2 linked regions of the Hydrogenophaga sp. SL48 genome follow. The protein of the gene in region 1 interacts with the protein of each later gene in a pairwise test. Links are inferred from orthologs where the notes say so. Each region holds a gene or a part of one and is shown on either strand. Other genes may lie near its edges.

Evidence for each region. The genes of interacting proteins can lie anywhere in the genome.
Region 2: the proteins of groL (region 1) and aceE interact in binary tests that used the Escherichia coli proteins (3 or more experiments, as listed by UniProt). The link is inferred for Hydrogenophaga sp. SL48 from one-to-one orthologs.

Annotation. Positions count from the first base shown.
Region 1 is NZ_CP063400.1:274,693-278,240, forward strand. Bases 372-3,324 are described here. They hold groL (chaperonin GroEL), read right to left. Parts: upstream 2,697-3,324; coding sequence 1,047-2,696; downstream 372-1,046. Other genes in these bases: IM738_RS01265 (MFS transporter), read left to right, coding at 372-834; IM738_RS01275 (co-chaperone GroES), read right to left, coding at 2,742-3,032. Outside these bases: more of IM738_RS01265, read left to right, coding at 1-371; IM738_RS01280 (carotenoid biosynthesis protein), read left to right, coding at 3,409-3,548.
Region 2 is NZ_CP063400.1:2,024,731-2,028,258, reverse strand. Bases 298-3,528 are described here. They hold aceE (pyruvate dehydrogenase (acetyl-transferring), homodimeric type), read left to right. Parts: upstream 298-625; coding sequence 626-3,328; downstream 3,329-3,528. Other genes in these bases: aceF (dihydrolipoyllysine-residue acetyltransferase), read left to right, coding at 3,347-3,528; IM738_RS09620 (PAS domain-containing sensor histidine kinase), read right to left, coding at 298-433. In the rest of the region: more of IM738_RS09620, read right to left, coding at 1-297. UniProt on the Escherichia coli protein: Component of the pyruvate dehydrogenase (PDH) complex, that catalyzes the overall conversion of pyruvate to acetyl-CoA and CO(2).

The sequences.
Region 1 (3,548 bases):
CTGGTGCCGGCGGCGCTGCTGGCCCGCGCCACCGCGGTCACCTCCACCGGCACCCAGGCGGCCGTCATCGGCGGGCCGGCCCTCGGTGGGCTGATCTTTGCGGTGAACCTGAACGCGGTCTACATCGTCTGCACGCTGTTGTTCCTCGGTGCGGCGCTGGCCTGCCTGTGGGTGCGCTACGAGCGCCAGCCGGTGGCGCGCGAGCCGGTCAGCGCGTCGACGCTGCTGGCCGGTGTGCGCTACGTGTGGGGACATCCGGTGCTGCTGGGTGCGGTGTCGCTGGACCTGTTCGCGGTGCTGCTGGGCGGCGCCACCGCATTGCTGCCGATCTTTGCCAAGGAGATCCTGCACGTCGGACCCGAAGGGCTGGGTGTGTTGCGTTCGGCGCCAGCGGTCGGTGCGCTGGCGGCGGGGCTGGTGCTGTCGCACTGGGCGCTGGAGCGGCGCGTCGGGCGCAAGCTGCTGGTGGCGGTGGCCGTGTTCGGGCTGTGCATGGTGGTGTTCGGCCTGTCCACCTCGTTCTGGCTGTCGCTGCTGGCGCTGGCCGTGTCCGGCGCGGCCGACATGGTCAGCGTAGTGATCCGCCAGACCCTGATGCAGCTGGAAACGCCGGACGCCATGCGGGGCCGCGTGGCGGCGGTCAACACGCTCTTCATCGGCGCCAGCAACCAGCTCGGCGAGTTCGAGTCGGGCGTGACCGCCGCGGCGTTCGGGCCGGTGGGCTCGGTGGTGCTGGGCGGGCTGGGCACCATCGGCGTCAGTCTGGCCTGGTGGCGCCTGTTCCGCCCGCTGGCCGAGCGCGACTCGCTCGCGGGTCCTCCCACGCGCCTCTGAACCCCCGTCTGGCGAACCACAGGCCAGAAGACAACCACCCAGAAAAAAACCCCGCGAATCGCTTCGCGGGGCTTTTTCTTGGAGGTTGGTCAGCGTGCAGTGATGCATTCCGACGCAGCATGAGGCGCCAGGCCAAGGCGCAAGGGCGTAGACAGTGGCAGCGCCACGGCAAGCCCTTGCAACGCCGGCATGGCGTCTCAGGCAAGGAGCACTTACATGCCCATGCCGCCCATGTCGCCCATCCCACCCATGCCGCCACCCATGCCGCCGGCAGGTGCGTCATCCTTCGGGGATTCAGCAACCATGCACTCGGTCGTCAGCATCAGGCTGGACACCGAAGCGGCGTTCTGCAGCGCGGTGCGGGTCACCTTCGTCGGGTCCAGAATGCCCATTTCGATCATGTCGCCGTAGGTGTCGTTGGCGGCGTTGAAGCCGTAGTTGCCCTTGCCGGCCAGGATGGCGTTGACCACCACGCTCGGTTCGCCACCGGCGTTGGCCACGATTTCGCGCAGGGGCGCTTCAATCGCTTTCAACACCAGCTTGATGCCGGCGTCCTGGTCGGCGTTGTCACCCTTGATGACACCAGCGGCCTGACGGGCGCGCAGCAGGGCCACGCCACCACCGGCGACGATGCCTTCTTCCACCGCAGCGCGCGTGGCGTGCAGGGCGTCTTCCACGCGGGCCTTCTTTTCCTTCATCTCGACTTCGGTGGCAGCGCCGACCTTGATCACGGCCACACCGCCGGCCAGCTTGGCCACGCGCTCTTGCAGCTTCTCGCGGTCGTAGTCGCTGGTGGCTTCTTCGATCTGCACGCGCACTTGCTTGACGCGGGCTTCGATGTCAGCGGCAGCGCCGGCGCCGTCGATGATGGTGGTGTTTTCCTTGCCCACTTCGATGCGCTTGGCCTGGCCCAGATCGGCCAGGGTCACTTTTTCCAGCGTCATGCCGACTTCTTCGGCGATCACTTTGCCGCCGGTCAGGATGGCGATGTCTTCCAGCATGGCCTTGCGGCGGTCGCCGAAGCCAGGGGCCTTGACAGCCACGACCTTCAGGATGCCGCGGATGGTGTTGACCACCAGCGTCGCCAGGGCTTCGCCTTCGACGTCTTCGGCAATGATCAGCAGCGGACGGCCGGCCTTGGCGACCTGCTCCAGCGTGGGCAGCAGGTCACGGATGTTGGACACCTTCTTGTCGTACAGCAGCACGAAGGGGTTGTCCAGCAAGGCGGCTTGCTTTTCCGGGTTGTTGATGAAGTAGGGCGACAGGTAGCCGCGGTCGAACTGCATGCCTTCGACGACGTCGAGTTCGTTCTGCAGTGACTTGCCGTCTTCCACGGTGATCACGCCTTCTTTGCCCACTTTGTCCATGGCATTGGCGATGATGTCGCCGATGCTGGAGTCGGAGTTGGCGGAGATGGAGCCGACCTGGGCGATTTCCTTGCTGGTCGTGGTGGCCTTGGAGGCCTTCTTCAGCTCGGCGATCAGGGCTTCCACAGCCTTGTCGATGCCGCGCTTGAGGTCCATCGGGTTCATGCCGGCGGCCACGTACTTCATGCCTTCGCGCACGATGGCCTGGGCCAGCACGGTGGCGGTGGTGGTGCCGTCACCGGCGTTGTCGGAGGTCTTGGAAGCGACTTCCTTGACCATCTGGGCGCCCATGTTCTGGAGCTTGTCCTTGAGTTCGATTTCCTTGGCCACGGACACACCGTCCTTGGTCACGGTGGGGGCGCCGAACGAGCGCTCGAGCACCACGTTGCGGCCTTTCGGGCCCAGGGTCACTTTCACGGCGTTGGCGAGAATGTTCACGCCTTCAACCATACGGGCGCGGGCTTCGCCGCCGAAAATCACGTCTTTTGCTGCCATTTTTCAGGTTCCTTCAGTATTGGTTTGGGATGAGGGACGGAAGATTTACTTCTCGACGACCGCGAACAGGTCGTCTTCCTTCATGACCAGCAGTTCATTGCCGTCGACCTTGACGGTCTGGCCGCTGTACTTGCCAAACAGAACGCGGTCACCGACCTTGACGTTCATGGCCGACAGTTCGCCTTTGTCGTTTTTCTTGCCGGGACCGACGGCCAGGATTTCGCCCTGGTCGGGTTTTTCAGCGGCGGCGTCGGGGATGACGATGCCGGAAGCGGTCTTGGTTTCGCTGTCGATACGTTTGACGATCACGCGATCGGCGAGAGGACGAAGGTTCATTGCATCTCCTGAAATTGAACGAGGAAGGGATTGGGTCAGACGGTTTCAGCCATCCCGGGACGGGTGGGGCCGCTGATCGACTTGGCGTCAAGGTGTTAGCACTCAACGTCAGCGAGTGCTAATGATAAGGGCGACCTGTGTCGTTTTCAAGACGCAGGGGCTTCTTTTTCCCCTCCAGTCGGGGACGGATGTGGGTATTGGCCGGTCTATTTCGGGAAAACCCGTCCATGCCTGTGCGGCAAATCGGCTGTACACCGGCGCGCTGTGTGTCGATTTTTGACAAACGGTGACAATCGGTTCGGTCCTTGGGTCGGGCTCCACTGCCCGGTTGCAGGCCGAGAGGTCAGGGGGTTTGTGATCAACATCAATCTGTGAGGTGCCTGTGGCCCTTGTGCGTTCGCGTTCGTTTGTTGTGTGGTCGGCGGGCCTGTTGTCCGTCGCTTACCTGTTGGCCACCGCGTGGCGCGACCCGCCGCTCACGCTGGCGCTGGCCGGTGCCTCTGTGGTCATGTTCTG
Region 2 (3,528 bases), 1.7 Mb from region 1 along the record:
CGCTGGGGGAGGTGTAGCTGGCGGCCACGGTGCGCCGTGCGTCCACCCAGCTGATGGCCTGAAGTTCCGGAAACTGGCTGATCAGGGTCTCGGCCTGGAACTCGAATTCTTCGGCGCTGATTTCCTTGTTGTCCACCTCGCGGGCGAGACGCATCAGCTGCTCCTGGCGTTCCAGCAGCCGCAGCCTCAGGCGCTGCTGTGCGTACTCGACGTCGCGGGTCACCGCTTCCTGTTCGCGCTCCAGCTCTTCATAGCGCAGGTAGGTGATCGCCACGGCGATGGCCGAGAGAAAGAGCAGCACCGAGAGCAACGGCGCCAGCGTCGCAAAGCGGTCCTGGCGCGAGGGCGGCAGCCTGCGCCACCAGCGGTTCCACCAGCCCAGCGGGGTGCTGTTCCCCACCGGGGTGACTGGTTTTTCGGGGGCAGATTTCATGCGCCGAGTTTACGTGTGGGCACCTGCCTGCAAGAGGATAAAAGCCACAGGCTGCTATAAATTTGATATCTGCAGTATTCCGCATAATGAAATATAAAAGCACATATTGAAATTGCCGCTGTTTTGTGGAAAAATCCGTGACACTGCGGGAAGCCCGCCGTAAGCTCAATTTCAAACCAACAGGAGACAAGCATGTCAGCGTCCGACGCTCTCAATGGCCGTGGTGTGGGGGATGCCGATTCCCAGGAAACCCGCGAATGGATGGAGGCGCTGGCCGCCGTGATCGAGCGGGAGGGGCCGGAGCGCGCGCACTTCCTGCTGGAACAGTTGCTCGAAGAAGCCCGCCAGAACAGCATCGACCTGCCGTTCTCGGCCAACACCGGCTACGTCAACAGCATCGAGGCCGACCAGGAAGCCCGTTGCCCAGGCAACATCGAGATCGAAGAACGGCTGCGGGCCTACATGCGCTGGAACGCCATGGCGATGGTGGTCAAGGCCAACCGCCACAACCCCGAAGACGGTGGCGACCTGGGCGGTCACATCGGCTCCTTTGCCTCGCTGGCCCACATGTTCGGCGCCGGCTTCAACCACTTCTGGCACGCCGAGAGCGAGAACCACGGTGGCGACTGCCTCTACATCCAGGGCCACGTGTCGCCCGGCGTGTACGCCCGCGCCTACCTCGAAGGCCGCCTGACCGAAGAGCAACTGCTCCATTTCCGTCAGGAAGTGGACGGCAAGGGCCTCTCCAGCTACCCGCACCCCAAGCTGATGCCCGAGTTCTGGCAGTTCCCCACCGTCTCGATGGGCCTGGGCCCGCTGATGGCGATCTACCAGGCGCGCTTCCTGAAATACCTGCACGCCCGCGGCATCGCCAACACCGAGAACCGCAAGGTCTGGGTGTTCTGCGGCGACGGTGAAATGGACGAGGTCGAGTCGCTGGGCGCCATCAGCCTGGCCGCGCGCGAAAACCTCGACAACCTGATCTTTGTGGTGAACTGCAACCTGCAGCGCCTGGACGGCCCGGTGCGCGGCAACGGCAAGATCATCCAGGAACTCGAAGGCGAGTTCCGTGGCTCCGGCTGGAACGTGATCAAGCTGCTCTGGGGCTCCAATTGGGACCCGCTGCTGGCGCGCGACAAGGACGGCGCCCTGCGCAAGATCATGATGGACACGCTGGACGGCGACTACCAGGCGTTCAAGGCCAATGACGGTGCCTACGTGCGCAAGCATTTCTTCGGCCGCGACCCCAAGGCGCTGGAGATGGTGGCGCACCTGAGCGACGACGACATCTGGAACCTGCGTCGCGGTGGCCACGACCCGCAGAAGGTCTACGCCGCGTACCACAAGGCGGTGAACCACAAGGGCCAGCCGACCGTGCTGCTGATCAAGACCGTCAAGGGTTTTGGCATGGGCAAGTCGGGCGAAGGCAAGAACAACGTGCACCAGACCAAGAAGCTGACCGACGAAGACATCAAGATCTTCCGCGACCGCTTCAACCTGCCGATCCCCGACAGCGAGCTGCCCAAGCTGCCGTTCTACAAGCCGGCCGACGATACGCCGGAGATGCAGTACCTGCACGCCCGCCGCAAGGCGCTGGGGGGATACCTGCCGCACCGCCGCACCAAGGCCGACGAGAGCTTCACCGTGCCCTCGCTCGACACCTTCAAGAGCGTGATGGAACCCACCGCCGAAGGCCGTGAAATCTCGACCACGCAAGCCTATGTGCGCTTCCTGACGCAGTTGCTCCGCGACCAGGCCCTGGGTCCGCGCGTGGTGCCCATCCTGGTGGACGAGGCCCGCACCTTCGGCATGGAAGGCCTGTTCCGTCAGATCGGCATCTACAACCCGGCAGGCCAGAACTACACCCCGGTCGACAAAGACCAGGTCATGTACTACAAGGAAGACAAGGCCGGTCAGATCCTGCAGGAAGGCATCAACGAGGCCGGCGGCATGTCCAGCTGGATCGCGGCGGCCACGAGCTACAGCACCAGCAACCGCATCATGGTGCCGTTCTACGTGTACTACTCGATGTTCGGCTTCCAGCGCATCGGCGACCTGGCCTGGGCGGCCGGCGACATGCAGGCGCGAGGCTTCCTGCTCGGCGGTACCAGCGGCCGCACCACGCTCAACGGCGAAGGCCTGCAGCACGAAGACGGCCACAGCCACATCCTGGCCGGCACGATCCCGAACTGCATCAGCTACGACCCGACCTTCGCGCACGAAGTGGGCGTGATCCTGCACCATGGCCTGAAGCGCATGGTGGAAAAGCAGGACAACGTGTATTTCTACCTGACCCTGCTGAACGAAAACTACGCCATGCCGGGCCTGACCGCCGGCACCGAAGAGCAGATCATCAAGGGCATGTACCTGTGCAAGCCGGGCGCCAAGGGCGACCAGCGCGTGCAACTGCTGGGCTCCGGCACCATCCTGCGCGAGAGCATCGCCGCCCAGGATCTGCTGGCCGCCGACTGGGGTGTGCAGGCCGATGTGTGGAGCTGCCCGAGCTTCAACGAGCTGACCCGCGACGGCCAGGACGCCGAGCGCTTCAACATGCTGCACCCGACCGAGCCGCAGCGAGTGCCTTTTGTGGCGCAGCAGCTGGAGAAGCACGCCGGCCCTGTGGTCGCGTCCACCGACTACATGAAGAACTACGCCGAGCAGATCCGCCCGTTCATGCCCAAGGGCCGTTCGTACAAGGTGCTGGGCACCGACGGCTTTGGCCGCAGCGACTTCCGCAGCAAGCTGCGCGAGCACTTCGAGATCAACCGCCACTACATCGTCATCGCCGCCCTGCGTTCGCTGGCCGACGAGGGCAAGCTGCCGTTGGCCAAGGTGGCCGAGGCGATCAAGAAGTACGGCATCAAGGTCGACAAGATCAATCCCTTGTACGCATAAATTTCCGGAGACAACAACATGGCACTGGTAGAAGTGAAGGTCCCGGACATCGGCGACTTCGACGAAGTGGCGGTCATTGAACTGCTGGTCAAGGTGGGCGACACGGTCAAGGCCGAACAGTCGCTGATCACGGTCGAGTCCGACAAGGCCTCGATGGAAATTCCGTCCAGCACCGCTGGCGTGGTGAAAGAACTGCGAGT